Regions from separate parts of the Roseovarius maritimus genome, predicted to be linked through region 2. Evidence: riboswitches for the same ligand, from Rfam matches in the RefSeq annotation. Region 2 holds a riboswitch; the other holds the start of a gene.
What was found. A riboswitch is a leader RNA that binds a small molecule or an ion and turns the genes downstream of it on or off. The one in region 2 is predicted to bind cobalamin.
Positions count from the first base shown of each region.

Region 1: linked by a shared signal. The riboswitch ahead of ACEWPM_RS02300 (hypothetical protein) and the one ahead of ACEWPM_RS01115 (TonB-dependent receptor plug domain-containing protein) in region 2 are both predicted to bind cobalamin.

Region 1 covers NZ_JBHFPF020000001.1:463,770-478,496, forward strand. Annotated here, with positions in the region: gene ACEWPM_RS02225 (M24 family metallopeptidase) at 1-331, opposite strand, end outside; gene ACEWPM_RS02230 (pyridoxal-phosphate dependent enzyme) at 328-1,371, opposite strand; gene purL (phosphoribosylformylglycinamidine synthase subunit PurL) at 1,536-3,701, shown strand; gene ACEWPM_RS02240 (SufE family protein) at 3,787-4,206, opposite strand; gene ACEWPM_RS02245 (hypothetical protein) at 4,377-4,898, shown strand; gene rnd (ribonuclease D) at 4,911-6,071, opposite strand; gene purN (phosphoribosylglycinamide formyltransferase) at 6,162-6,755, opposite strand; gene purM (phosphoribosylformylglycinamidine cyclo-ligase) at 6,752-7,798, opposite strand; tRNA gene ACEWPM_RS02265 (tRNA-Ile) at 7,903-7,979, shown strand; gene ACEWPM_RS02270 (nickel/cobalt transporter) at 7,999-8,877, opposite strand; gene ACEWPM_RS02275 (DUF1007 family protein) at 8,859-9,572, opposite strand; gene ACEWPM_RS02280 (zinc ABC transporter substrate-binding protein) at 9,560-10,555, opposite strand; gene ACEWPM_RS02285 (Fur family transcriptional regulator) at 10,653-11,135, shown strand; gene ACEWPM_RS02290 (metal ABC transporter ATP-binding protein) at 11,132-11,896, shown strand; gene ACEWPM_RS02295 (metal ABC transporter permease) at 11,896-12,699, shown strand; gene ACEWPM_RS02300 (hypothetical protein) at 12,708-12,971, opposite strand; cobalamin riboswitch at 13,083-13,285, opposite strand; gene ACEWPM_RS02305 (ATP-dependent helicase) at 13,390-14,727, opposite strand, start outside.
Region 2 covers NZ_JBHFPF020000001.1:231,981-246,707, forward strand. Annotated here, with positions in the region: gene ACEWPM_RS01100 (ABC transporter ATP-binding protein) at 1-308, opposite strand, end outside; gene ACEWPM_RS01105 (FecCD family ABC transporter permease) at 305-1,288, opposite strand; gene ACEWPM_RS01110 (ABC transporter substrate-binding protein) at 1,285-2,097, opposite strand; gene ACEWPM_RS01115 (TonB-dependent receptor plug domain-containing protein) at 2,141-4,012, opposite strand; cobalamin riboswitch at 4,149-4,356, opposite strand; gene ACEWPM_RS01120 (hypothetical protein) at 4,683-5,093, shown strand; tRNA gene ACEWPM_RS01125 (tRNA-Val) at 5,424-5,499, opposite strand; gene ACEWPM_RS01130 (histidine phosphatase family protein) at 5,607-6,185, opposite strand; gene ACEWPM_RS01135 (ribbon-helix-helix domain-containing protein) at 6,346-6,735, shown strand; gene ACEWPM_RS01140 (GMC family oxidoreductase) at 6,811-8,382, opposite strand; gene ACEWPM_RS01145 (Twin-arginine translocation pathway signal) at 8,398-8,916, opposite strand; gene ACEWPM_RS01150 (VOC family protein) at 8,941-9,336, opposite strand; tRNA gene ACEWPM_RS01155 (tRNA-Val) at 9,560-9,634, opposite strand; gene ACEWPM_RS01160 (HU family DNA-binding protein) at 9,653-10,249, opposite strand; gene ACEWPM_RS01165 (helicase HerA-like domain-containing protein) at 10,344-11,891, opposite strand; gene ACEWPM_RS01170 (invasion associated locus B family protein) at 12,359-13,069, shown strand; gene ACEWPM_RS01175 (hypothetical protein) at 13,229-13,531, shown strand; gene ACEWPM_RS01180 (hypothetical protein) at 13,782-14,588, shown strand; gene ACEWPM_RS01185 (beta-ketoacyl-[acyl-carrier-protein] synthase family protein) at 14,718-14,727, opposite strand, start outside.

The DNA.
Region 1 (14,727 bases), 230 kb from region 2:
GCCCGCCCACCTCGCGCAAGGTCGCCGCCAGAAGGCTGATCCCGTCATCTTGTGGGTCCGGCGCGGGCCAGACCCGGATATCGGCCACCCATGTCTGCGCCATCAGCGCGGCACCGATGCTGGGAATGACGGCGATGGGCGCGCCCGACACCGGCAGGACGAGGAACCAGGGGCGGCTGGGGCTTTCCCAGAATCGGGTGAGAAAGCCGGTGAAATAGCGAATTTCCGGCTCGGTCGTCAGCAACAGCGCGCCAAGCCCTGCCGTATCCATGCGCGCCTGCGCGGCGGCCAACCGCGCCGCAAACTCGGCGCGCGCGAAACCGCGCGTCACTCGGCGGGCCCTTCGCTGAGGATGCAAAGCACGCGGGCATCTTCGGGCAGGCCCAGATGCGACAGCGCCGCCAGCCCCGCGCCCCCCGATTCGGAGGTATCGAGCCCCAGCGCCGCCAGTTCTGGCAGCACCGCCGCCGCCTCGTCATCCGTGATCAGTGCAAAGGCATCCGCGTCCCGCGCCAGCCCTTTCAGCGCGATCAGCGACGCCTCCTTGCAATCTAGGCGACCCATATTCGACACTGGCCCCTCGCTGGGTACGAACGCGCCTGCCTCGATGCTGTCATAGAGGGCCGGTGCCGCCTCCGGCTCGACCACGATGATGCGGGGGGCATCGCCCCAGACGCTGCGGAAATAAGCGGCACATGCCCCGGCCATACCGCCAACGCCCGCCTGCAGCAGGATATGCGTCGGCGCCTGCGGCATCTGCTCGGACGCTTCGGCGGCCATGGCCAGATACCCTTCCATGAGGCGATGCGGCAGATCGGTATATCCCGGCCACGAGCTGTCCGAGAGCAGCGTCCAGCCATTCTCGTCCGCGGCCTTTTGCGCGGCCTCCATGCTGGCCTCGTAATTGTCCCCTGCGCGCACCACCTCTGCGCCGCGGGCGCGTAGACGGTCCGCAAAGCTTTCCGGCACCGGCGCCGCCAGGTAGATCACCGCGCGCGCGCCGAAAATCGCCGCCCCGGCGGCGACGGACATGCCGTGATTGCCGGCACTGGCGGTGACGTAGGTGCGCCCATCCAGGATGCGCATCATGTCGCGGTCATCCATCTGGCCGGCCGCCTCCTGCGCCTCATGCGCTATGACATATGCCGCGCCCAAGGCCTTGAAGCTGCCAAGGTTCATGCGGCCCCGCTCGTCCTTGACCCAGACAGCGGGGCCGAATCCCTCGGCTGTCACCAAGGGCGTCGCGCCCGCCGCAGGACAGCGCGCCAGAAGGGCACGGGGAGCTTCGGAATCGGTGCTGGGCCACGGAACATCGGCCAGCGCGCCCTCGGGCAGGCCCTTGCGGCGCCACGGATTATCCTTGATCTGAATGATGCGTCTCCCTTTGCACGCATAGGACGCAGGCAGGGCGCGTCAGTCAAGACCCCGACCTGCCAACCGCGCCCCATCGCCATGCCCCCCTTCCCCCCTCGCGTTCAATCGAATAAAGAGGCGCCAAACGCCCCAGAACCGACAGCCCGAAGGAATATCATCACATGAACGAGCCGGACATCACCCCCGATCTGATCGCCGCTCATGGGCTCAAGCCGGACGAATACGAGCGGATCCTCGAGATTATCGGACGCGAGCCGACATTCACCGAGCTTGGCATCTTCTCGGCCATGTGGAACGAGCATTGCAGCTATAAATCCTCCAAGAAATGGCTGCGCACACTGCCCACCGAGGGGCCTCAGGTGATTTGCGGCCCCGGCGAGAATGCCGGCATCGTCGATATCGGCGACGGGCAATGCGTAGTCTTCAAGATGGAGAGCCACAACCATCCCTCCTATATCGAGCCCTACCAAGGCGCGGCGACGGGCGTGGGCGGTATTTTGCGCGATGTCTTTACCATGGGCGCACGGCCCATCGCGGCGATGAACTCGCTCAGCTTCGGTAGCCCCGACCATCCCAAGACGCGCCAGCTGGTGCATGGTGTGGTCGAGGGGATCGGCGGCTATGGCAACGCGTTCGGCGTGCCCACTGTGGGCGGCGAGCTGCGCTTTGATTCCGCCTATAATGGCAACTGCCTGGTCAACGCCTTTGCCGCGGGCCTCGCAGAGACGGACAAGATCTTTTATTCCGCCGCCTCGGGCGTCGGCCGCCCGGTGGTGTATCTCGGCGCCAAGACGGGCCGCGACGGCGTCGGCGGTGCGACGATGGCAAGCGCGGAATTCGACGACACGATCGAAGAGAAACGGCCCACCGTGCAGGTGGGCGACCCTTTCACCGAAAAGCGTCTGATGGAGGCCACGCTAGAGCTGATGGCCACAGGTGCGGTGATCTCGATCCAGGATATGGGCGCCGCGGGCCTCACCTGCTCGGCGGTCGAAATGGGCGACAAGGGCGGTCTCGGCGTCCGGCTCAACCTCGAGGCCGTGCCGCAGCGCGAGACGAACATGACCGCCTATGAGATGATGCTGAGCGAAAGCCAGGAGCGCATGCTCATGGTGCTGGAGCCATCTCTGGAAGCGGAAGCGCGCGCCGTCTTCGAGAAATGGGACCTCGATTTCGCCATCGTCGGCGAGACGATTGCCGAGGACCGCTTCCTCATCATGCACAATAACGAGGTGAAGGCAGATCTGCCGCTGGCCGCCCTTTCGGGCACCGCGCCGGAATATGACCGCCCTTGGGACGAGCCTGTCCCCGCCGAGGCGCTGGATGCGGCCTCCGTGCCGCAGATCGATCCTATCGACGGGCTGCGCGCGCTGATTGGCTCGCCGAACTATTGCAGCCGCGACTGGGTGTATGAGCAATACGATACGATGGTCATGGCCGATACCGTGCGCGGCCCCGGCCTGGGCGGTGGCCTGATCCGGGTGCATGGCACAGACAAGCTGCTGGCATTCACCTCCGATGTGACGCCCCGCTACGTGCAGGCCAACCCCGAGATGGGCGGCAAGCAGGCGGTGGCCGAAGCCTACCGCAACCTCACCGCGCTGGGGGCCAAACCGCTGGCCAGCACCGACAACCTGAATTTCGGCAACCCCGAAAAGCCGCAGATCATGGGCCAGCTCGTTGGCGCGATCAAAGGCATCGGCGCCGCCGTCGCCGCGCTCGACATGCCCATCGTGTCGGGCAACGTGTCGCTTTATAATGAGACCGACGGTGCGGCGATCCTGCCGACTCCGACTATCGGCGCCGTGGGCCTCATTGCCCATCCCGACCATGCCATTATCGGCCAGGCCCGGGAGGGTCATGCCGCGCTGCTGGTCGGCGAGACCCACGGGCATCTCGGCCAGTCGGCCCTCCTCGCCGAGGTCTTCAACCGCGCCGAGGGCGACGCGCCCCATGTCGACCTTGAGGCCGAGCGCCAGAACGGCGACTTCATCCGTGACAATTACAGCCTGATCACCGCCTGCACCGACCTGTCGGATGGCGGCCTTGCCCTTGCTGCCTTCGAGATGGCCGAGGCGGCCGGCGTGGGCGTGCATCTGGATAGCGACGATACCGGCACCCTCTTCGGCGAGGATCAGGCGCGCTATCTCGTTGCCTGCAACTTCGATCAGGCGGAGGCGCTGATGACGGAGGCCGCCAAAGCCGGCGTGACTGTGACCAGCGTCGGAAAATTCACCGGCGACGCGGTGCGTATGGGCAGTTCCAAGGCACCGCTGGACGAACTGTCACATGTATTCCGCAACACATTTACCGAACGGTTCGCCTGACCTCGGCTGTCGATAGAGTATTTTTGCCAAGATGAAGCAGGGGCGCGCCCCGGATTCATCTTGGTTTCAAATACTCATATCCCCCTCATCCCGCGCTCGACGCTTCCGACGAGACGGACCTGATCCGCTCGATCATGGCCCTCAGCCCGTTCGAGCGTTGCGCCGAGAGGTGGTCCGTCAGACCCAGCCGCGCCAGCTCGCCGCCCGCATCGACGCGCGGGACCTCAGACACGGGCAGATCGTTATAGAGAGCGCGCAGCACCGCGATGAGGCCGCGCACGATCAGCGCATCGCTGTCCCCGTCGAAGCGGAAGGTGCTGCCCGCAATCTGAGGATGCAGCCAAACCTGGCTTGCACACCCCTCGACGCGGGTGGCGGGCACTTTGAGCGCATCGGCCAAAGGCTCCATCGCCTTCCCGGCCTCGATGACATGGCGATAGCGATCTTCCCAATCCTCCAGAAACTCGAAATCCTCGACGATCTCTTCGAATGCCGGCTGGGCCATGCTTCGCTCCTTCTTGCTCTTTGGCTCAGAGGTAGGCGCGCGGGGGGCAAAGGTCCAGCCCCAGCCATGGGCATCCGGGGCGCCGGAACCGGGCCTGTGCGCTTGCGCTTGGGCACCGCGTCCTGCTAGGGTCCGCCGAGTTTCAGACCCTTTGACAAGGACCTTTGCCGATGCGCAGACTGGTGACCCTCGTGACGATTTCCAGCCTGACCCTTGCGGGCTGCTCGGGGTTTCGCGATTCGCGCGCGAACCCGGCCAACTGGTTCGGCAGCAGCCGCACCGCGCCCGCGCCGACCGCCGCCGAGGCAGCGGCCAACCCGCTGATCCCCGAAGAGCGGCGTAACAGTATCTTTCAGCGCAAGTCCGACGCCGAAACCTATGCGGGGACGCCGATCTACGCGATCGAAAACGTTGCGATCGAACGCTCGTCCGGTGGCGCAATTGTCAAGGCGACGGGCCTGTCGCTGCGCCAAGGGGCGTTCGATGTGCGCCTGATGCCCGAGAACAAGGGCGAGTCGGTGAATGGCGTTCTGACCTACACGCTGCGCGCCGTGCAGCGCGCCGACACGCCCCAAGGCCCCGAGCAGACACGGCGCGTCAGCGCGGGCCAGTTCATCTCGACCCAGACTTTGCTGGAGGCGCGTGAAATCCGCGTGCTGGGACAGACCAACAGCGCCGCTTCGCGCCGCTGATCGCGGTGGTCGTTATTGCAAAGCGACCGTCTCAATCGTGCTGCCGTTGACGCGCAAGGCAATCTGGCCAGCGCAAAGGCGCAGCGCCTCGTTGCCAAAGACGTTGCGTCGCCAGCCGCTAAGCGCGGGCACATCGCGCTGCCCGGCGGCGATGGCGTCTAGATCGGCCGCCGTCGCGATCAGCTTTGCCGCCACGCCCTCGCGGTCCGACACGCCTTTCAGAAGGACGCGCAGCAGGTCCGCAATGGCCGGGTTCACTTGCAAACGCTCACGGCTGAGATCAGGCTGAGGCTGCGCACTGGCGGGTGTCGCCAGCCCGTCGACCACGGCCTTGAGGATACCGTCGGCAATCTCGCCCTTGCGCGCCTCGCGCAGCAAAAGGCGAGAGCGACCGAGGTCCTGGATATTGGCCGGCTTGGTTGCCGCCAATTCGACCAGCGCATCGTCCTTGAAGACCCGGCTGCGCGGCACGTCACGCGCCTGCGCGTATTCCTCGCGAAACCGCGCCAATTCGCGCACAATGGCCAAGTATTTGCCGCCATTGTTGCGCGTCTTGATACGCTGCCAGGCATCGTCGGGGCGGGTCACATATGTCTCGGGTGCGTTCAGCACGGCCATTTCCTCGGCCACCCATTTGTCGCGGCCGGACTTCTCCAGCTCGGTGGCGAGAAATTCGTAGATCTTGCGCAGATGCGTGACATCGGCCAGCGCGTATTTCTTCTGCGCATCGCTCAACGGGCGGCGCGACCAATCGGTAAAGCGCGAGGATTTGTCGACCTGCGCCTTGGCGATGCGCTTGACCAGCGTCTCGTATCCCGCCTGCTCGCCAAAACCGCAAACCATCGCAGCCACCTGAGTGTCGAAAAGGGGCGTAGGGATGAGGCCCGCATCGACATAAAAAATCTCCAGATCCTGGCGGGCGGCGTGGAACACCTTGACCGTGCTCTCATCGCGGAAAAGCGCGTAGAGGGGCTCGAGCGACAGGCCCTCGACCAGAGGATCGACCAGCACCGCGTTGTCGTCATCCTCGCCCGGAAACGCCAGTTGCACGAGGCAGAGCTTGGAGTAGTAGGTCCGCTCGCGCAGGAATTCGGTGTCGACAGTTACGTAAGGATAGTCGGCGGCGCGGGCGCAGAATTCGGACAGCTCTTCGGTCGTGGTGAGGGTCTGGATCAAGGGAACGGCTTCTTTCGCTTTGGTTTGTTGCGCCGCTATAGGCCGGATCGGCGCGGATTGAAACGGGGTTGGCGCCGAGCGCGGCGGTTAGGGCAGATGGATCGGCGTGCGGTCCCCGGCAGCAAAGCGGCGCAGGACCGCCGGGTAGAGGCGATGTTCGGCCTCCAGCACGCGGGCGGCGAGGGTCTCGGCGGTGTCGCCCGCTGCGACGGGCACGCGGGCCTGACCCAGAATGGGGCCATCATCCAGCGCCGCCGTCACCTCGTGCACGGTGCAGCCCGCCTCGGCCTCGCCCGCGTCGAGCGCACGCTGATGGGTGTGAAGGCCCCGGTATTTGGGCAAAAGCGACGGATGAATGTTGATCATCCGGCCCTGCCAGCGACTAACAAAGCCTTCGGTCAGCACGCGCATGAAACCGGCAAGGCAGATGATATCCGGCTCATGCGCCATGATCGCGCTATGTAGCGCATCGTCGAAACTGGCGCGATCCTCGCCATGCGGGCGGTGATCGACGACATCGGTCGCGATGCCGCGCGCGGCGGCCTTTTGCAGCCCGCCCGCATCGGCGCGGTTAGACAGAACCAGCGCGGGGCGCGCAGGGTGATCGCCCGTCATGCTATCGACCAGCGCCACCATGTTCGAGCCGCCGCCGGACAAGAGAATGGCGACGCGTTTCGTCACTTGAGCGCGCCGCCATAGCGGATGCCCGCGCCCTTGGTGACATGGCCAAGGCGGTGCACCGTCTCGCCCCGCTCCGCCAGCAGCTCCTGCAGCGCGTCCACTTGCATTGCGTCCACGGCGACGATCATGCCGATGCCGCAGTTGAAGGTCTTGAGCAACTCTGCCTCATCCATGCCGCCGGTCTGGCGCAGCCACCCAAATACGCCCGGCAATTCCCATGCGCCAAGGTCGATATCGGCGCCCAGATCCTCGGGCAGAACGCGCGGCAGGTTTTCGGTCAGGCCGCCGCCAGTGATATGGGCCAATGCGTGTACGCCGCCCGCGCGTATGGCCGCCAGCGCGGGTTTCACGTAAAGGCGCGTCGGCGTCAGCAGAGCCGCGCCCAGCGTGCCCTCGGCCCAAGGGCATTTCGCGTCCCAACCGAGACCCGACATCTCGACCAGCTTGCGAACGAGGCTGTAGCCGTTGGAGTGGACACCATTGCTCGCAAGGCCCAGAAGGATGTCGCCCTCTGCCACACCCGTGGGCAGCGCCGCGCCCCGCTCCATTGCGCCGACGGCGAAGCCCGCGAGGTCGAAATCTCCCGCCGGGTACATGCCGGGCATTTCCGCCGTTTCGCCGCCGATAAGAGCCGTCCCAGACAAGGCGCAACCTTCCGCGATCCCCTCGATGATGCGCGCCGCCTGATCCATCTCCAGCTTACCGGTGGCGAAATAATCGAGGAAGAAGAGCGGCTCGGCCCCTTGGCAGACCAGATCGTTGACGCACATCGCGACGAGATCGATCCCCACACCGTCCACATGACCAGTGTCGATGGCGATGCGCAGCTTGGTGCCGACGCCGTCCGTCGCCGCGACCAAGACCGGATCATCATAGCCCGCCGCCTTGAGGTCGAAAAGCGCGCCGAAGCCGCCCAGACCCGACATCACACCGGGCCGCGCTGTGCGCTTTGCGGCGGGTTTGATGCGCTCGACCAGCGCATTGCCGGCGTCGATATCAACGCCGGCATCGGCATAGCTCACACCATTCTTGGGATAGGTCATTCGGCTCTCCTCGGATTTACGCGGGGACCTAGCCCATAGCGCCATCCAGCGCAATCTCAAAGCCTTGACGCGGGCGCGCGCTCTGCGTAGGAAACACGGCAGGCGGGCCTGTAGCTCAACTGGTTAGAGCAGAGCGCTCATAACGCTTTGGTTGCGGGTTCAAGTCCTGCCGGGCCTACCACACACCGCCTGCCCCAGCCTCAGAGCCACGCCAGCATTTGCAGCGAGATCAGAGCGATGAAGGCGCCTGCGGCGATTTCCATTATCGGCATGGCGCCCCAGATGGCGCTATCCCGCGCGCCTGAGCCGAGCGCGCCTTCGCGCGCGAAGGCGGCCATGAGGGCCACGGCGACGGTCACGGCCCCGGTGCCCAGCGCCATGGCCAGCGTTCCGGCGATTCCCGCAGCGGGGATGCCCATCTGCCACGTCAGCACCAAAAGCAGCAGCGCCCCGGTGCAGGGCCGGATCGCCACCGCGCCGATCAGTGCAAGCGTGCCGCGCAGCCCATGGGCCTGCGCCACCTCCTCCGCCGTCGGACCGTGGCTGTGCCCGCAACCGCACTCGGCACTATGGGTATGTACGGGGCGGCGGCCACGCAGCAGCTTGCGCGCGCCCCGCAGGATCAGCCACAACCCGATCAGCCCGATTGCGGCCGCCGAGACGGTGGCCATCGCCCCTTCGGCAAGGCCAGTCAGCTGCGCGCGGGTATAGCCCAGCAGCAGCATCCCGCCATAGACCAGCGCAATCGCCGTACCCGCCTGTCCCAGCGATGACGCCATGGCGATCAGCGACAGGCGCAGGGCAGACACGCGAGCCGCCATGCCATAGCCGCCGATCAGCAGCTTACCATGACCCGGCCCCGCCGCATGGACGAAACCATAGGCGAAAGACAGCCCCATCAGCCACGCGAACGCGCCCGCATCACCGCTGCGCAGCGCGCGCAAGGCCCCGGCCAGCCCGTTCTGAAACTCGCGCTGCCACGCCGAGGACCACCGCGCAACGGACGCATCCATGCCGGTCCACAAGGCCGCGCCAAGCGCCGCGCCGATCAGCGCGAGGATCAGGAGGGTGCGGCGCATGTCACGATAAACCTGTCTGCAAAGAGAACGCCAATATCCCCCAGATCGACCTCGACATAGGGATCCTCGCCGACATCGACCGAGGCAAGCTTGTCGCCGTATTCCGCGTATGCCTTGTCCGTATCGGCGGCCTGCCGCGTCACGGCGCAGTCCTCGGGCCCCTCGATCGTGGGCAGTGCAGGCACGTCATAAGCCACGAAAAAGCTGGGATCGTAAAGCTGGGCCACCGCGCTGCCCTCGCCCAGATCAACCGGCGCGCTCAGCGGGCGTAGATGGGTGGTGATGATGCGGCCATTCTCAAAATAGGCTCGGTGCTGCGCGGGGCCCTCCAATGCGACCGCCACCCCATCGCGCATCAGCGTGACATCCCCCGGAAACCCTGCGGCCCAGTCCACATCATGACCGGCAAACGCCTCCAGTTGCGCGGGTTCGGGCGTGCCGTCGCCATCGGCATCAAGGCCCTTATCCTCGATCATCACCAGCGAATAGAACTCGTCATAGGACCAGCCGATGCGCAGCGCCGCCAGCCGCCCGTGATCGTCGAAGATCAGCGACAATGCGCCGTCGATGAAAACATGCGGATGCGCCTCGCCTTGCCCCGCAGGCATAGCGAACGCACCCATCAGCGCCAGCGCGCCGATCATGCGGGGGGCTGATCGCCCGGCCCCTGCCCGTCTGGCGCCTAGCTTGCGCATACCGCCAACCGCCGCGCCACGTCGCGGATCAGCTCCGGGTAAAATTGCGGGCCCGGCTTAAGATCAGCCCCCAGCGGGTCAATTACGCCTTTGCGCAGGGCGGCGCCTTCGGTCACCGTATCGACAAAGGCCGAGTTGAACGCCGGCTCGGACAGAACGCAGGTGACGTTCATGTCTTGGATGATATGGCGCACCTCCTGGATCCGGGCGGGACCGGGATCGGAGGCATCGCTTGCGGCGATGGCGCCGACGGCGTGCATGTCGAACCGGTGCTCGAAATAGTGGTAGGCGTCATGAAAGACGACGATACGCGCATCCGAAACCGGCGTCAGTAATGTCCGGGCCTCGACGGCGGCGGCCTCTATCTCGGCGCGCCCCTCGGCGGCGTTGGCGACATAGATATCCGCATTTTCCGGGTCCAGCTGCGACAGCTTGCCCGCGATCACACCCAGCCATGCCTTGCCATTTTCCGGGTCGAGCCATGCATGCGGGTCATCGCCCGAGTGATCGTGCGCGGCATGGCCACCATCGCTACCCTCCGTCTGATAGGCTTCGTGCTCAGGGGGCTCGTGATCATGTGTCCCGCCCTCGTGCTCTGGCCCCTCCTCGGCAAAGCTGACGCCGCTGCGAAAACTCAGAATGAAGGTCTCCGGCGCGTGCAGCAACTCGGTGACATCCGCTTCCGGTGCCAAGGTATCGATCGTGCCATCCAGCCAAGGCGTCAACTCCGGCCCGACCCAGAAGATGGCGTCCGCGCCAGACAGCGCCTCCGCCTCGGAGGGGCGCATGGCGTATCCGTGGGGCGACGCGCCAGGCCGCACGATCTGCTGAGGGGTGCCCAGCCCGTCCATCACGCGGGCGGCCAGAGATGCGACGGGCGCGATATCCGTCACCACGCGAGGCACCTCGGCCGCCGCGGCGCTGGCCGAAACCCATAGCGCCGCCGTAGCCAGAAGAAGAGATCTGTATCTTTGCGTGGACATTCCGGCCTCATGTGATTATGTAACACTTCGCAATGAGGTAAATGGTATAATATAACATATCAACCCCTTTTCGCGCCCAAATCCAGGACCCCGCGCCATGACGATAGATCCTTTTGAAACGCACGACCATGATGGCTGCATCAAGGCCGGCATGCGCGCTGCCGAACGGCAATGTTCCGCGCAGGGCTTGCAATTCACGCCTGTGCGCCGGCGCGTGCTGGAGATTCTGCTGGGCGAGCACAAGGCGCTGGGAGCTTACGACATTCTTGAGGTGCTGCGGGCCGAGGGGCTGGGCGCGCAGCCGCCCGTCGCTTACCGCGCGCTTGATTTTCTGGTCAGTCATGGGCTGGCCCACCGGATCGAGCGGCTGAATGCCTTTACCGCCTGCACCCATTCCGATCAAAGCCACGCCCCCGTTTTCCTGATCTGCCGCGCCTGCCAGCGGGTCGTCGAGGTGGATACCGATCCCGAAGCAGGCGAACTGGCGCGCGCGGCGGGCGATGCGGGGTTCCAGATCGAGCGCACGGTGCGCGAGGCCGTCGGGCTCTGCCCCGGATGCCACGAGAGCGCCACCGCATGACGCCCCCCCTGATCGAAGCCAAGGGCCTGAGCGTGCGGCATGGTCGGAACACCGTGCTGCAAAACGTCGATTTCGCCATCGCCCCCGGCGAAATCGTGACCATTGTCGGGCCCAACGGATCCGGCAAATCCACCCTCTTGCGCGCCCTCTTGGGCGGGGTGCGCCCCAGCGCCGGGCGCATCACGCGCCGCCCCGGCCTTCGGCTGGGCTATGTGCCGCAGCGGCTGGTGCTGGATGCGGCGCTGCCGATCACCGTCTCGCGCTTTCTCAGCCTGCCGCGCCGAGTCAGCCGCGAGGCCGCTCGCGATGCGCTGGAGCGCGCCGGCGTGCCCGATATCGGCGGGCATCCCATGGCGGACCTGTCGGGCGGACAGTTTCAACGCGTCGTGCTGGCGCGCGCCCTGCTGCGGAACCCTCAGCTTTTGATGCTGGACGAGGGCACCGCGGGCCTGGATCAGCCCGGCGCCGCCGCGTTCTATCGCCGGATCGAGGATGTGCGCCGTGAGACGGGCTGCGCCATCTTGATGGTCAGCCATGATCTGCATGTCGTAATGAGCGCGTCTGACCGTGTGATCTGCCTCAACGGGCATGTCTGCTGCGAAGGCACGCCCGAAGTCGTCGCCGAGGCGCCCGTCTATCGCGCCCTTTTTGGCGAAGGCACGCAAGGGGCGCTGGCGCTCTACCGGCACCACCACGACCATTTGCATGGCGAGGAATGCACGCATGACCATGGCACGGCGCAGGCGAAGGCAGGTGACTGATGCTGGATGATTTCATGACCCGGGCGGCGCTGGCCGGGATCGGCACGTCACTGGCCGCGGCGCCCTTGGGGTGTTTCGTCGTCTGGCGGCGCATGGCTTATTTTGGCGACGCGACCGCCCATGCGGCTATTTTGGGCGTCGCCCTGTCGCTGGCGCTGTCCTTGCCGATCTTTGCCGGCGCCCTGGTCGTTGCGCTGGCGATGGCCACATTGGTCACGGCCCTCTCGGGGCGCGGGCGCGGCGTGGATACGGTGCTGGGCGTGCTGGCCCATTCGGCGCTGGCCTTCGGCCTTGTGGGCGTGTCCTTCCTGCAAGGGGTGCGCATCGATGTGATGTCGTTTCTTTTTGGCGATATCCTGTCGGTCTCTCGCGCAGATCTGGCGGTGATCTGGGGCGGCGCGGCGCTGGTTCTGGCGCTGGTCGGCTGGCGCTGGTCAGCACTCCTGACCGCGACGCTGGACCCGGACCTGGCCCGCGCCGACGGGATCGACCCCAAGCGCGAGGAGCTGATCCTGACCCTCGCCCTGGCCATCGTAGTGGCGGTGGCAATCAAGGTCGTCGGCGCGCTGCTGATCACCGCCCTGCTGATCATCCCTGCAGCCACCGCGCGCCCATTCGCCCGCACGCCCGAGGCGATGGCCGTCATCGCCGCCGGGCTGGCGGTAGTAGCGGCATGGGCCGGGCTTCGAACGTCCTACGCGCTGGATACGCCCACCGGGCCGACCATCGTTTGCGCCGCCGCAATCCTTTTCGCCGCCTCAAGCCTCTATGCCGCGATCAAGGATCGCTGGCACGCGCGCTGACGCTCGGCCTAGTGCAAGCGCGCCGCGCGGCCACGCCTTCCGCGGGGTGAGGCGCGCATCGTGGCCTGATTTAGAAACCGGACAAAGGCTTGCGCCGCAGGGCTGCGCGCCTCTGCCGGGGCAGCCTTGAGTGCGGCTCGCGCCGCTTCGGGGGTCGCCGCGCCTGGCAGGGCAAAGGCCCATTCCAGAAAGCCCAGCCGCGCCACCGCGTCCGCATCGGCGCCAACGGCGTCGCTCCGCTCAAGCCCGTTCAGAATCTGCTTCACGCTCATGTCTCATCCACTCCTTGGCCGCACCCCGGGCCGGTTGGGGCGCAGGATGGCGTGCGAGGCTGGCATGCGAGGAACGAGGCCCGGCAGCAGCGTCCACACCGCCCCACGCGGTTTGACGTCACTTCCAAGGCTGGTTTCCGGACTTCGGGGGCCGGGCCGCGATTGGCCCATGATCAGGCGCCCTTCCCGGGCCGTCGTGCCCAGTGGTCTTGCGCCGTCTCGCCCACCCTTACCGTTGCGGGGGCAGTGCCGGATTTGCACCGGCTTCCCAATTCTCCGCGCAGCCGCGCAGCACCTTGGAGATTTCACTGTGACGGATTCGATGCTCCCGCACAACGCCTGATGGCCGGCCGGACGCCAAAAGAGATTTCAGCCTCCGGCGGGGATATTTTTCAGCCAAAAGATGCAGAGCAATGCGCTAGAAAGGCACGTCATCGGGGCTGGTGACAAAGCGCGCCACGACCTTTTTCGTGCCCGCCTTGTCGAATGCGATCTCAAGCTTGTCGCCCTCAAGACCAATGATCTCGCCATAGCCGAATTTCTGGTGGAACACCCGCTCGCCCACCGTGTGGGACGAGGCGGCGGCCATGTCGATCACCGGCGAGGTCGACTCGCGCGGCTGGGCCGTGGGGCGCTGGCCCGCGCGCGCCTGCATCCGTTTCCAGCCGGGGGAATTGTAGACATTCGCCTCGGCCACCTTGGCGTCGATGCTGTTTTGCACGACACCCATGCCCGCCGCGCCATAGCCGCCGCCATAGAGGCCGGGCGGGGTCAGAACATCGACATGATCCTCGGGCAGCTCGTCGATGAAGCGCGACGGCAAGGATGATTGCCACTGGCCAAAGACCCGGCGATTGCCGGCGAAGGAGATCGTGCAGACCTCCTCGGCCCGCGTAATGCCGACATAGGCAAGACGGCGCTCTTCCTCGACGCCCTTGAGTCCGCTTTCATCCATCGAGCGCTGCGACGGGAAGAGACCATCCTCCCAGCCCGGCAGGAAGACGGCGGGAAATTCGAGGCCCTTGGCGGCGTGAAGCGTCATGATGCTGACCTTCTCGCCCTCATTTTCGCTCTCGTTATCCATGATCAGACTGACATGTTCGAGAAACCCTGTCAGATTCTCGAAATTCTCGAGTGCCTTGACCAGCTCCTTGAGGTTCTCGAGCCGTCCCGGCGCCTCGGGCGTTTTGTCGTTCTGCCACATCTCGGTATAGCCGCTCTCATCAAGGATGATCTCGGCCAGCTCGATATGGCTGATCGCCGCATCGCCGGCCATGCGTCCCCAGCGAGCAAGGCCATCCAGTAGCAGCGACAACTCGCGCGCGCCTTTGCCCGTCAGGCCCTTTTCCGCGACCAGAATGCGCGCGCCTTCTATCAAGGGCACACCGTTCTCTCGTGCCGTCACCTGCATCTTTTGCTGCGCCTTGTCGCCGAGGCCACGCTTGGGCGTGTTCACGATCCGCTCGAAGGCCAGATCGTCACTTGGCGACGTTACGCAGCGGAAATAGGCCATCGCATCGCGGATCTCCATCCGCTCGTAGAAGCGTGGACCACCGATGACGCGGTAGGGCAGACCGATGGTCAGGAACCGATCCTCGAAGGCGCGCATCTGGTGCGACGCGCGCACGAGGATGGCCATATCGTCAAGACCGTAAGGACGCTGGCCACGGGTGCCGCGCTGCATCGCCTCGATCTCTTCGCCGATCCAGCGTGCCTCTTCTTCACCATCCCAATGGCCGATGAGGCGCACCTTCTC
Region 2 (14,727 bases):
CCGGCCCCCAGATGGGGCACCCGGCCCAGCATCACGAGCGTCTCGACCGTGACGGGCCAGGCGATCTCGCGCGCTTGCGGCATCCAGGCGGCGGCTTTGGCACGTGCCCGCGGCGCCATCGCGGCAAGGCTACTATGACCGGTGCTGGGGATGAGGCCAAGTGCCGCGCGCATCAGCGTGGTCTTGCCCGCGCCATTGGGCCCGATCAGGCCGACGAACTCACCCGGCGCGATGTCGAGGCTCACATCCTTCAGAATGCTGCGCCCCCGCAGGGTGACGCCAAGGCGGTCAAGCGTCAAAAGGCTCATATCCCGTCCTTTCGCGTCTTGAAGATGAGGTGGAGAAACACCGGCGCGCCGACGATGGCGGTCAAAACGCCCAACTTCAGATCCTGCGACGGCAGGATCAACCGGACGGCGATATCAGCGGCGAGCAGCATGATCGCCCCGCCAAGCGCCGAGGCCCATAACAGGCGCGAGGGCCGCGCCCCGACCAGCGGGCGCAGGATATGCGGCACCACCAACCCGACAAAGCCGATCGCCCCCGCAACGGCGGTCCCGGCCCCCACAACGCAGGCCGTGCCGATGACCAACACCAAGCGCATCCGGCCAAGGCTGATGCCCATCGCACCCGCCGCATCCTCGCCCAGCGTCAGCGCGTCCAGCCCCCGGCTCAGCGTGCCCAGAAGGATCCAGCCCACGGCCATCAGCGGCAGCGCCAGCCAGACGTGGGCCATGGAGCGGTCCGAGAGCGAGCCCATCATCCAGAAGACGATTTCATTGGCGGCAAAGGGGTTTGGCGAGAGGTTCAGCACCAGCGATGTCAGCGCCCCGGCAAGGGCCGAGATGGCAATCCCCGCTAGGATGAGCGTCAGCGCCCCGCCGCGTGGCCCCGCCAGCGTCATCACCAGAACCACGCCGCCAAGCGCGCCCGCCAGCGCCGCCAGCGGCAGGCCCAGCGTATAAGCGGCGGCCAGGCCCGTCTGGATCGCCAGCACAGCGCCCAGAGCCGCCGAGCTGGAGACGCCGATCAGCCCCGGCTCGGCCAGCGGATTACGCAGATAGCCCTGCATCGCCGCCCCGCTAAGGCCGAGGCTGCCCCCGATCATCACCGCCAATATCGCGCGTGGCAGGCGGATCTGGCGCATGACGGTCGCGATCGGGCCTTCCCCGCCCTGCCAAAGGGCGGCGAGGCTGTCGGCGATGCCCAGCTCGGCCGGCCCCACCAGAAGCGAGACGGCGAAAAGCGCGGCAAGCGCAAGCGCAAGCGGGATCATCACACGGCTCATCCACCGGCCTCGAAGGCGCGGCGTGCCCGGGCCATGTCGCTGATGGCGCGCAGCACGTAGGGCGTGCCGCAGACCCAATCCTGATCCGTCAGCGCACCCCGGCCCGCCTGCCCGCGCAGATCGCCGACCACGGGATGGTCCATGACCTCCTCGGCGCGGCTGCCGCCGGGATAGCGCCGGGCGGTGATGACCAGATCGGGATCGATCAGCGCCAGCACCTCCAGCGGCAGCTTGCCCCAATCATAGCCTGCCTCGGCGGGGGCGTTGCGCAGGCCGGCTGCCGTCAGGATATCGGTCGCCAGAGACTTCGCGCCCGAGGTATAACCATTGGCATAGTAGAGTGCCGCGCGTGGCATCTCGCCCTTGTCCGGCGCGGCACTCCGCAGCGCCGCCAAATCGGCGTCAAAGCGGGCGACCATTTCCTGCGCGGCGGCCTCACGGCCCAGTACCTCACCCATCTCAAGGATACGGTCGCGCACATCCTCCAGCGAGTGAACGATATCGAACTGCGCGACCTCGATACCGAGGCGCCGCAGCATCGCGACGGTATCGCGCGATGTATAGGTGCCCGCGACGACCAGATCGGGCTGCATCACATGCACCTCTTCGGCGCGACCCGCATTGATCGCATAGCGCTCGGCCTCTTCGGCCATGGGCGAGACGCGCGGGTCCAGCGCGATCCGGCTGACCGAGATCAGCTGATTCTTCCCCCCCAGCAGCATGGCCAGCTGGTCGGTGCAGAGGTTGATCGAGACGACGCGTTGCGGCGGCTCCCCAGCTTGCGCGGCGGACGCCGCGCAAAGGGTCACCGCACCCGCCAGACAGGCGGACGCGGCAAGGTGTCTTATGCGCTCAAAAACTGGCACGAAGCCCGACATAGGCCGCACGGCCCGGCTGATTGAACCCGCCCGCTGTCTCGTAATCTTCATCGAAGATGTTTTCCAGACGCAGGTACAGCTCGGCCTTGTCGGTGACGCCGTAGGATACCCCGGCGCCGACCAGTGTATAGTCGCCGACTTTGTGATCAACGGGTGCAAACGAGCTGGGCACTACGTCAGCGACATGGCGCACGTCCACATATCCCGAGAACCTGTCGGTAAAGTCGTTTGAAACGCCCAGCGTGACATCATGCTTGGGCGTGCGCGCCAGCCGGACACCGTCGGTTTCGGCGTCGGTGTAGGTGTAAGCGCCATAAACGCTTAGCCCTGATGTCAGCGCGTATTCGCCCGACAGTTCGATCCCCTTTGACGTCGTGGTTCCGGGTATCTGAAGGTAGCATCCATTGCCGCCGTTGTTGCAGCCGTTGTCGGCAAAATCGTAATCAATCAGATCTTCGACATCCGTGTAGAACAGCGTTGCCTTGATATATCCCGCCGTGCCGAATGTCTTTTCGACGCCCACCTCATAGCTGCTGCTGTTTTCAGGTTGCAGCGTCGGAAGACCATACAGGCTGAAACGTTCGTATAGGGACGGAGCGCGATACCCGGTGCCAACAACCGCCCTGAAGGCCAGATCCTGAACCGGGCGCCAGACAGCGGCAATACGCCCCGTCGTCTCGCCGCCGAATGACGAATTGTCATCATAGCGCAGCGCCGCCGACAGATCGACATTTTCGGACGGGCTGAACAGGACCTCGGCATTAAGGCCCGTGTTATCCTCGGATCCGCTGGCCGGAGGACCGGCGAATATAGAAGGCCCGGGAACGGTGCTGAACGTCTCTTCGGTGTATTCTGCACCGAAATTCAATATTGTACGCGTGTTCAGCTCGGCGCTGCCCAGATAGGAGACGCTTTTACGATCACCGTTGAAGCCAGTGGTGAACTGGCTTTGTGGATCGTCGCGGTCAATATCGAAGTAAGTATAGCTCAGCGTATTGGTGACGGCGCCGGCCCGCAGCGTGCTGTAGACACGCGCGCCGCGTTCCGTCAGGAAAAACTTGTCGCCCACACTCCCAGCGACGTCGATATCCAGCTCATTGTCGCGGTAATGGAGGGCCGCCCCGAACGTGAGCGCATCGGTGACGTCGTATTCTGCCGTTACATCAACTGTCGATTGATCGAAGCCGTCCTTGTCGGTGTTGAAGCTGCGTTGCGAGAATCCCTCCGCCTCGATCCGTCCATATGACAGCGCGACAAAGCCTTTCTCGGATTTATATCCTGCGCTGAGATTGGCGCCATAAGTCTCATAGGTGCCACCCTCAATCGCGGCCGTGCCGGAAAATCCCAGCTTCTCGGGGCGAAATGTCGTGATATTGACCACACCGGCAATTGCCTCTGATCCGTAGAGCGCTGATTGCGAGCCTTTGAGCACCTCCATCCGCTGGATGCCCGAGCTTGTCAGCCCTCCGAAATTAAAAGCATTTTGCGTACCTGACATATCAGACACGTCGATTCCGTTGATACGCACGCCAACATAGCGTGCTGGCAAGCCACGGATCTGGATGCCGCGAGATGCCCCGATCCCGCCATTTGAAGTCGAATTGACGCCAGGCAGCCGGTCCAGTCGATCCGCCACTGAGGCGCCAGTGCGGCCCACCTCATCGCCCTCCAGAACCTCGACGGTGGCGCCGGTGCGGCCCAGCTCGACAGGGGTCAGACTGGACGATAGCACGATGGTACCCAGATCATAGGTCTGTTGCGCGGCGGCGGGGCTGGCGATCAGCGTGCCGGTGCAGACCAGACCGGTCGCGGTAAGAAAGGTGGAAGTGGAAAAAGAGCGTTTCATATGCGTCTCCGGGTCGCCTGTATTCAGGCGATGCAGGTCTTGGATATGCATGCGGATTGACGTCTTTGCCCCTCCGCAGGCGGCGAAATGCCACCACACCGGAAGAATCCGTTGTCGCCGACGCGCCCCGCGTCCGGACAGGGTGAACACTCCGGCAGGTCTCCTGACTTGCGGGTCGACGCTGGGCCGGGTCTTCCCACCGCAAGGCGCGGCAGTGACGTTGTTCCGGCTTCGCTCACCGCCTACAGTTGCGGGGGCAGTCGCGGATTTGGCGCAAGGCACCTGACCGCGTTCCCTATTATCCGGGGGGTGTTACATCCCGGACCGAAGTAACATCTGCCTAGCGCAGAGGCCCCCTTTCGAAAAGGGGAAAAGCTAAAAAAGACAAAAATTGGATGGGGCGACGCGCGGTACTGCGGTGATCCAAGGATCAACCGCGCTACGCAACACATTGAAATTTAGCGGGATAACGGTGGGTCATGAGGAACCAGAATCCGAAAATATTGGCATACAAACGGATACTTACAAGACACTTTGCAACCAAGTTGGCAAAAATACGATGGACATATGACGTCAGGTAAAGTCGACTGGAATCGGAATGACTTGGCTCGCGCTCTCGGGCAACCTTTAGCGCAGTCATCTCAATCTACGCCCTTAAGGAAGTAAAATAATGAAGCGAATCCTTGTCACCGCGGCCTGCCTCTTTGTCCCCAGTTTTGGGTTCGCTCAAATCGCGTGCACCCCAAGCGACATGTTCACAGTGGACAAAAATGGAAAGCCTTACACACCCTTGGTTGCATCAATGTTTGTCGATCAGACGTTCGAAGTGGATGAGGTAACCGGGGAGCACAATCTTCTCGGGATTGGCAACTCCCAAAGTTTCGATACAACCCGCATTCTTTCATCAGGGGCAGGTGCATCAGGAACGACAATTCTTTCAACTGGAAATCCGGGGAAGGATTCTTCTGGCGCTGAGATCGAAGAGGTTCAGTTCTTTTCGATAGCTCCCGCAGGTGACGGCCCTCGTCCGTTCGTCTTCACAGAAGGATCCTCTTTTGTGATGACAGGCACTTGCCAGTAGAACCCAGCTTTCCCCGAAAAGCACTTAAGATGAAAAACCCGCCGGAGTGGTCCGGCTGGTTTCGTGGTCTTGGTGTGATGGATAACTCCCCGGTAGCAGCTTGAGCGCTTGACGTTAGTCGCCGCCGAGAAGTTCGCGCAGTTCTGTCTTCCGGAGGATGGGGCGCAAGTCTTTTGGCACCACAAGGCGCGCGTGACAGCGCCCTTTGCGGCTGGTCATGTGGCGGACTATACTAGCTATTTCGATGCGTGTTTGTTATCAAATTTGTAACGGTAGAATGGGCATAGTGCCCTGTATGCAGGGCCTTTCTTCGATTTCAATGAGATAGAATGGTGGGTGGTGAGGGGCTCGAACCCCCGACATTTTCGGTGTAAACGAAACGCTCTACCAACTGAGCTAACCACCCGCGCAGCCCGATTAGCGTCATCTGGCCGCTCGCGCAAGTCCCCCGCCGCAGCAATCTGGTCCGAGCCTCTCATCTCGGGGCCGGAGCGTTGCAATGACGATGAAAGATCAGGCCTTTGACGGGAGGATGCGTCGCTCGGTCCCCTGCGACAGATAATAGACGCAGCCCTGCGCATTGTCCTGCGCGCCCATCGCCTCGGCGGGCAGCCCGGTGGCAAGGCCGCGCATCACCTGCCCCCAGAGGCCGTGCGCCACGACGATGCTTGGGCCGCGTAGATCCTCGGCAAAACTGCGCACGCGGTCAATCAGCGCCTCCAGCCCCTCGCCGCCCGGGGCCTTGGCATAGGTGGCCAGGTCATTGGCGCCCTGCGGCAGGTCCGCCTTGTTCTCCCCCTCCCAGGCGCCGGTGTCGATCTCGGCAAGACGCGGGTCGATGACGGGCGTGTGTGCGGGCATGGCCAGCGCGGCGGTTTCACGCGCGCGGCCCAGCGGCGAGACATAGATGTCACCTGCGCCTTTGGCGACGCGCGCCGCGATATCGGTGATCAGCCCGGCCTGCTGCAGCGCCTGCGCGCGCCCCAGCTCCGTCAGCGGGGAATCCAGCCGCCCCTGGATACGGCCGGCGAGGTTCCACTCGGTCTGGCCGTGGCGTAGAAACCATATCTCGGGCCATGTCACTTGAGGCATATCCACGACCCTCCCGAAATCATCCGCTTGCAGGGATCTCTTAATCCACCCCCGCAGGCCGCGCCAATCCCTTAGGCGGCACCGGGCTGCAAAATCTTTCACTTGGCCGGACGCCCCGCCCCGGCTAGCATCCATCGAACCCTTTCAAGGAGGTAATGCCATGTGCCGTCTGTTCATCGGGGCCGATCCGACACTCTGGGAGAGCGTGACACGCTCGTTCCGCATGGATGGCATGGTCACCAGTGTCCGGCTGGAGCAGATGTTCTGGTCAGTGCTGGAGGATATCGCGCAGCGGCAGGATCTGAACGTGCCGCAACTGCTGCACCAGCTTTACAACGAATCCATCGATGAGGGACATGATCTTGGGAATTTCACGTCGTTCCTGCGCGTCTGCTGTATGCGGTTCATCGATTTGCAGCTGAACGGTCTGATCGCCAGCGACAGCGCCGTCGATTTCGAGGCGCTGCCCGTCGAAGAGATCCTGACCGAAGAGCGCAAGCGCAACGCTGCCGCCGGCCAGCGTCGCGCGACCAATTCGAAACAGCACTGACGCCCGCACCCGGAGCAGCGCACAAGCGAAAGCCCGGCATGATATCCTCGTGCCGGGCTTCTGCAATTTCAGAGGCTAGAGGTTGCCCTTGCCCATTTCATCCGCGATGCGGTCGGCCTGCCGGATCGCCAGCGCCACGATGGTCAACGTCGGGTTCTCCGCCGCGCCGGTCGTGAACTGCGAGCCATCCGAGACGAAGAGGTTGGCAATGTCATGCGTCTGACCCCAGCGGTTGACCACCCCGTCCTCTGCCCTTTCCGACATTCGGTTGGTGCCGAGGTTATGCGTCGACGGATATGGCGGGGTCGGCAGCGTGCGCGTAGCCCCCATCGCGTCATAGATCGCTTGGCCGCGCTCATAAGCGTGGTTGCGCATCGCCACATCGTTGGCATGGTCCGAGTAATGCACGTTGGGCACCGGCAGGCCGAATTGGTCGGTCACGTCGGTATTCAGTGTCACGCGGTTGCTCTCTTGCGGCATGTCCTCGCCCACGATCCACATACCTGCCATGTTCTCATACTGGTCGAGGGCGCTGGTAAACTCGCGGCCCCATGCGCCGGGATCGAGGAATGCAGCCATGAAGGGGATGCCGAGGCTAAGTGTTTCCAGCTCGTAACCGCCGACGAATCCGCGGCTGGGATCGTGGCGTGCCTCATCCTGGACGATGCCCGCCATGGTCGTGCCGCGCCACATCTTTACCGGCTTGTCGAAGATGCCATAGACCGACCCGGTGAGGTGACGCATGTAGTTGCGGCCCACCTGCCCCGAGCTGTTCGCGAGGCCATCAGGGAACATCGAGCTAGCCGAGTTGAGCAAGAGGCGCGGGCTCTCGATCGAGTTGCCAGCAACGCAGACGACGCGCGCCTTCTGCATCTGCTCATTGCCATCCGCATCGACATAGACGACGCCGGTGACCTTGCCGCTGTCATCATGCTCGATCCGTAGCACATGGGCCTTTTCGCGGACCTCCAGATTGCCGGTCGCCTCACCTGCGGGGATGTCGGTATAGGCCGAGGACCACTTGGCTCCCCATTTGCAGCCCTGAAAGCAGAAACCCGTCTGCTGGCAGGCCAGGCGATCCTCGGTCGGAGCCGAGTTGATGGCCATGCGGCCGGTACTGACCTCCTTGTAGCCCAGCTTTTGCGCACCCGCCTCGAACACCTTGTAGTTGTTGTTGCCCGGCAGGCCCGCATTGCCGTTTGTTCGGGTCACGTTCAGCTTCTTTTCGGCCTTGTCGTAATAGGGCGCCATCTCGGCCCCATCTATCGGCCAGTCGAGCAGGTTCGCGCCCTCGACAGCGCCGTAATGCGTCTTGGCTTTCCACTCATGCTCCTGAAAGCGCAAGGATGCGCCCGCCCAATGAGTCGTCGTGCCGCCGACAGCCTTGACGATCCATGCGGGCAGGCCCGAAAAATCGTTGGCCACGCGCCAGTCGCCCGAGGTGGTGCGCCCGTCCAGCCAGGCCAGCTGGCCAAAACTGTCCCACTCGTCGTTGATGTAATCCTCGGGCAGATACCGCCCGCCCGCCTCTAGGGCGACAACGCTGACGCCCTTCTGGGCCAGCTCGTTTGCCAGAACCCCGCCGCCGGCGCCGGTTCCGATGATAACGACAACACTGTCGTCGGTGAGGTCAAAAGGTGCCGTCATGGTGCCAATCCTCCCTTAAATCCAGTTGATGTCGTTGAAACCGCGATCGATATAGCCGCCTTGGCTATAACTCTCGCCCTCATAGCCGAAGATCGGCCAGACCGCCTTTTGGTTGTAGAGCCCGGTCACAAGGCCGCCGCGCACCTTTTGGAAAAACGCGGTATCCTCCATGCTGGTCAGAATCGCCACGCGATCCTTTTCCCATCCGGTCCCAAGGTAGCTGTCAAAGCCTGCGGCGCGGGCCGCCTCATCCAGCGCGGCAATCCCGGCCTCTGTCTCGTCCACGGCCTCGGGCACGTCGTATCCCTTGACCGCAATCACGTAGAACTCATCGGCCAGCTGATCGTGCGGGTAGATATCCCGCGCCATCTGCACCAGCGTCGCCATCGTCTCGGGCTTGAGCGCGTCCATCGTCGAGGCCCAGGCGCCGTTGCTGCCCGCGATGAAGCCCGGCCCGACGACAAGCGCCGTCCCTGCCAAGGCCCCACGCGACAAGAGCTGTCGCCGGGTCATTTTTTTCAATTCCAGTGTCATGTCGTTCCTCCCTAGAACTTTGCCTTACTGATATCTTCCGTGTTTCTGCATCACCTCGATCTCGTAGCCGTCCGGATCCTTGACGAAGAAAAACCGCGCCAGAAGCGCCCCGTCGCGCTCGAAATCGACCAATTTACGCGGCGCCCAGCCCGCCGCAATGAACCGGGCATGCTCGGCATCCAGATCGTCGACGCAAAAGGCCAGGTGGCCATAGCCGTCGCCCAGATCGTAGGGCTCCGTGCGGTCCTTGTTGATCGTCAGCTCCAGCTCGAACGCTGTCTCGTCATTCGAGAGGTAAACCAGCGTGAAGCTGTCGAAATCCAATCGCTGCGCAACGCTCAGCCCGAATGCCTTTTGATAGAACTCGACCGAGCGCTCCTCCTCCAGAACGCGAATCATCGAATGTAGTGCCTTGGCCATGATACTTCCCAAACAGTCGTGAACAGAATAATCGACGGTAAGCCGAAAGATCGGGCAAGAGGTAGTAGGTGGATACTACGCCGGCCCGGCACTGCATTTGACTGTTCTAAAAACGCGCGTATCGGCGGACCCACCAAACGAAAACGGCGCCCGTTCAAGGCGCCGTTTTACCTGAAATCAGAACCGCTCCGGTCAGAGCACATCCTGGATTTTCACTGACAAATGGTGGGTGATAAGAGATTTGAACTCCTGACATCTTCGATGTGAACGAAGCGCTCTACCACTGAGCTAATCACCCGTGGGCCGTTTTCTAGCGTCAGTCGTCGCTCTCTGCAACCGCTTCTTTCAGAGGATGGCGCAGGGGCGCGCCCGCGCCCGTGGGGGCGGCGCCGGGCAAGTGTCTGGGGATGCTGCCTGGGGTGCTTTTGGACAGTGGGCGCGGGCCTGTCCCATCAGTCTCGCCCGAGGATTTTTTCTGGCGGATATTGGCAATCACGATGCGGGCCTTGTCGGTCTCCTTCATGCGTTTGCGCTTGATCTTGCCCAAGGGCTGCAGATTCAGATCGCGGCCCTCGGCCAGCGCCTCGCCCAGCACATCCAGCATGGCCTCGATCACCGGCTTGGCATGTTTCTTGGCCACTTCCGAGCGCGCGACGACCTGCGCCATCAATTCCTGCTTCTTGAGCGGAGCGGCATCGTCATCCAGCGTGGCGTCGTTGGTCTTGGCGGTCGCAGGTTTTGCCGGTGTTCTGGCGGGACCGGGTTTGCCGGGCAGCGGGGGCGCCGGGACCATCGTGCTCGTCCCGGCCTGTTCGCGCAGCGGCGCAGGTGTCTTGGGCGGCACGGCACTGGCCCTTCGAGGCTTTTGCGCCTTGGATTTCGTCTTGCTGCCTGTCGATTTGCGGCTTGCCATGAGGCTGCCCCCTTATGGGTTGTTATTGTTTCCTGCTCGGCGACAGAATAACGCCAATCAAGTCTTTATGCCAGTGTTTCATGCAAGATGGGCCTCAGCGGCCCTTGAAAAGCCCGCCCAGAATACCCCGCACGATGCGGCGGCCCGTGGTGCCTTTCAACTCTTTCAGAACCGCACCGGTGATCGCCTCGCCAAAGCTGCCAGCGGTACTGTCCGCGCGCCGCTGCGCGGTCGAGCGCTCCACCCGTTTTCCGGAATAGCGACGGCCCGCGTTGAATTCGCGCTCGGCCACCGACTGCTCTTCGGCGGCCTCTTCGGCGCGTGCCGCCTCGGCGGCCGCCTGATCGGCGCGCGATTTGAGGATCTCGTAAGCGGATTTGCGGTCGATGCTGGCCTCATATTTGCCCGCGACGGGAGAGGCTTTCAGCGCAGCCGCGCGGGCGCTTTCGTCAATCGGCCCCAGCCGCGAGGACGGGGGGCGGATCAGCGTACGCTCGACGATGCCGGGCACGCCCTTCTTCTGCAGCATCGAGGTCACCGCCTCGCCCACGCCCACGTCGCGGATGGCATCGACCGTCGAGAACCGCTCGTTCGGGCGGTACGTCTCGGCGGCGCGGCTCAGCGCCTTGCGGTCACGCGCGGTGAAAGCCCGCAGCGCGTGCTGGAACCGGTTGCCCAGCTGACCCAGGATATCCTCGGGCACGTCATCAGGATTTTGCGTGATGAAATAGACGCCGACGCCCTTGGAGCGGATGAGGCGCGCCACCTGCTCGACCTTGTCAACCAGCGCCTTGGGCGCGTCATCAAAGAGCAGATGCGCCTCGTCAAAGAAGAAAACCAGCTTGGGCTTGTCCGGATCGCCCACCTCGGGCAGCGTTTCAAAGAGCTCGGAAAGCAACCAGAGCAGGAAGGTGGCATAAAGGCGCGGGGCGCCCATCAACTTGTCGGCGGCAAGGATGTTGATCTGCCCACGCCCATCAGCGCCGACATGCATGAGGTCGGCCAACTCCAACGCAGGCTCACCAAAGAGCTGCGCGCCGCCCTGGTTCTCCAGCACCATGAGCTGGCGCTGGATCGCGCCCACGGACTGCGTCGAGACATTGCCATAGCGCAGCGACAGCGCCTCGCGGTTCTCGCCGACCCAGACCAGCAGCGCCTGCAGATCCTTGAGATCGAGCAGCGGCATCCCCTCTTCGTCCGCGACGCGGAAGGCGATGTTCATGATGCCCTCCTGCGCCTCGCTCAACTCCATCAGGCGGCTCAGCAGAAGCGGGCCCATCTCGGCCAGTGTGGTGCGCACGGGATGACCCTGCCGGCCAAAAAGGTCCCAGAAGGTGACCGGAAAGGCGGAATAGGCGTAATCCGTCAGGCCAATCGTCTGGGCCCGGCTGGTAAAGGCCTCATGCAGTTTGAAATCGGCGCTTCCGGCCTGGGCAAGGCCCGAGAGGTCGCCCTTGACGTCCGAGAGGAAGACCGGAACGCCCGCGGCGGAAAATCCTTCGGCCAGGATCTGGAGTGTGACGGTCTTGCCGGTGCCCGTCGCGCCTGCGATCAGACCATGACGGTTGGCGTATTTCAGGCCCAGCATCTGCGCCTCGCCATAGTCCGGCCCGCCGCCACCGATAAAGATTCCGTCACTCATATTTCCGTCCTTCATAGACCGCCGCGTTGCAGCGTGCCGCGAGACCATACAATCTTAACCTTTCGGTGCCAGTATCATTTTCATTCCGGCGCACATGTCCTCTGGGTGCCGGAGTGGTTTCCTCCCTGTCAGACTGGCCGCGCCCCCGGGTGCGGCCCTTTTTTTCAACGCCCTACGGCATGCTCTGAACGCGTGACGAAGGCTCATTTTGACTGTTGACGGCGATTCTCTTGTATCGTAGCGTCACGCTCAATGATTAAGTCGGCCAAGTTCGGCGGGGAGAATTCGGGGAAAGGGGCCATGCGGCCCCTTTTTCTACGGCCACAACAAGGCCCGAAGGGACGCCTCGCCACATGACCCGCGCGGAAATCCGCCCCGTCGTCCTCTTTGGCCGACATTTTGCCCCTGACAGCGCGCCCACGTCATGTTAGATGCGCCGAGAAACTTCAATGAATGAAGGGGACATCATGCCCAAGTCGATTTCCATCCTGTCTTTCGCAGCGGCCCTCGGCCTTGCCGGTGCAGCGTTTGCGCAAGACACCACCACCGAAGAGCCTGCAGCCGAAAGCGCGGCAGAGACCTCCACCGACGCGGCGGCGGATACAGCCACCGAGACCGGCACAGCAGCCGACGCGCCTGCAGAGGCCGATGCTGCGGCATCGGAAGAAGGCGCTGAAAACGGCACCGACAATGCCTTTTCGACCGGCACGCAGGTCGCGGACGAGCAGCCCGCCGTCTATGTCAAAGAGAAGTTTGGCGACTGGAGCCTGCGCTGCTTCCGCAACGATGAGGGCGAAGATCCTTGCCAGCTCTACCAGTTGCTGCGCGAAGCGGGGGGCAACCCCGTTGCAGAATTCAGCGTCTTTCGCATTGAGGGCCAGGCCCCAGCCGTTGCCGGCGCAACCGCGATCGTCCCGCTGGTCACGCTGCTGACCGAAGAGCTGAAATTGTCGGTCGATGGCGGCACCGCCAAGAGCTATCCCTACCGCGTTTGCACCGAGGCAGGCTGCGTTGCGCAGATGGGCCTGACGCAAGAGGATGTCGACACGTTCAAGCGCGGCGCGACCGCGCAGATCACGCTGGTCCCCGCGCAGGCGCCCGACCAGAAAGTGCGCATCGATGTGTCTCTCGCAGGCTTCACCGCGGGCTACGAGGCTGTCGGTGAGTTCACCGAGTAAGCGTTGACGATATATGGTATTTTGAGGGGCGTGCCGGAAGGCGCGCCCCTTTGCTATTGAGCGCTGCGGCCCAGCGGCCCGGGTCCGCCGATGCCATTTCTTCCGCTTGAATACGCGCGGCGAAAGTCTATCATAAATGATAGCAAAAGGGAGGACGTCATGCCCACTATCGTCCGTTTCTACATTACCCACTGCGTGATCGGCTTCATCATCGCTGGCGCGTTCACGGCAACGCTGCTGTGGCTGAACGTCGCGAACCTGTGGCATCTGGTCAGCACATCCGACATCGGCCTCATGGCCGTCCTCGTTTTCTGGGTCCTCAACGGGATCGTCTATGCCGGTGTCCAATGCGGCGTCGCGATCATGCTGATGACCGAGAAGGAGGACAAGGATGAGGGTCCCCGCACCGGCCACGCCATGCTTGCCCGCGCTCCTGCCAAGGCGCAGGCCAAGGGTCTCTGATCCTTTTTTTCTTGAAGTGAACGCAGTCTTGGCGGTTTGCGTTTTGACCTTTGAACTTGTCCCTGACATTTCCAACACAGGACCAGGAACCGGTGGCTCAGATGCCCGCTTTGAGCCCGTAGTGTTGAATGCTGCAGTGGGGGCGAATGGCAGCTACCTGCTATGACTACTCTTGTCTAAGGTCGCGTATCGTCAATAAAGGGCGCTCAAGTGTCAAATTATAGCCCTTTTTGCCCAGTACTATTTTCAGATGACGGAAAAAACCCGCCCCGCTATTGAACGATTGTTGAGAGGTATTTCGACAGATCATGTTGAAACCGTTCGCGATGCATGGCGCGAGCTGTTGCAAGGCGGCGCAGAGGCAACCCTCCAGGTTCAAGAGAAACTGGCGTCATCTGCATGGTCAGAGAACCCGCGCGGACCTTTGGCCAAATATTTCGGGGTGTTGCTATCCATCCTCGATGAGTTGGACGCGTCTGCTTTTGAACAGGAAATCCGCAGGCTGCGAAACAGCAACCTACACTCCATGCACGAAAGAACATTGGATCTTCTTTCGCGCCGCGTTCATGAATACCCGGCAACCTATGTTGGCGACCAAATCCCGGTATTTGTTGCCCCCGGCATAGCTGACCGCTCTGTGGTGATCGGAAATATCGAACGCTGGAGTAAGACGAAGAGGCTTTCGCTCGATAACGTGGCCCGCATCAATGTTATCGCCCGCCGCCCGGACCTCGATTATCTGGGAAGATACAATTTGTTCTTCTCCTGCATCATCCTGACATGGCCCGCCAGCACCCCGAAAGGTATCAAGCTTTGGTGGTGTCGTCTGAATGCGGAATTCACGTTCTACCATGAAGTCGGGCATCACGTATCCGGTCACATCGAGGGTGGACGGGTGGCTGACCAGGAAAAGGAAGCCGATAAATACGCCAGTTCGATGATGCGGAATTCGAGGCCGGTCCTTACGTTGATTGGCAGGATGGTTTTCAAGCCGCTCGCGCCGCTGCTCAAGCGCATAATCGCATCGTCAGGTCCCGCCAAAGTTGATGTTAGCTAGCCAATCGCGCCGATAGCTGCCATTAGCGCATCCGCACCGAAATCACCCTTCGTCCCGCCCAGCGGATATCGATACCTGCCACGCATCGTCGATCACAGTCGAGCCCACCAGGCAGACCAACCAACGCCTCTACCCGGCG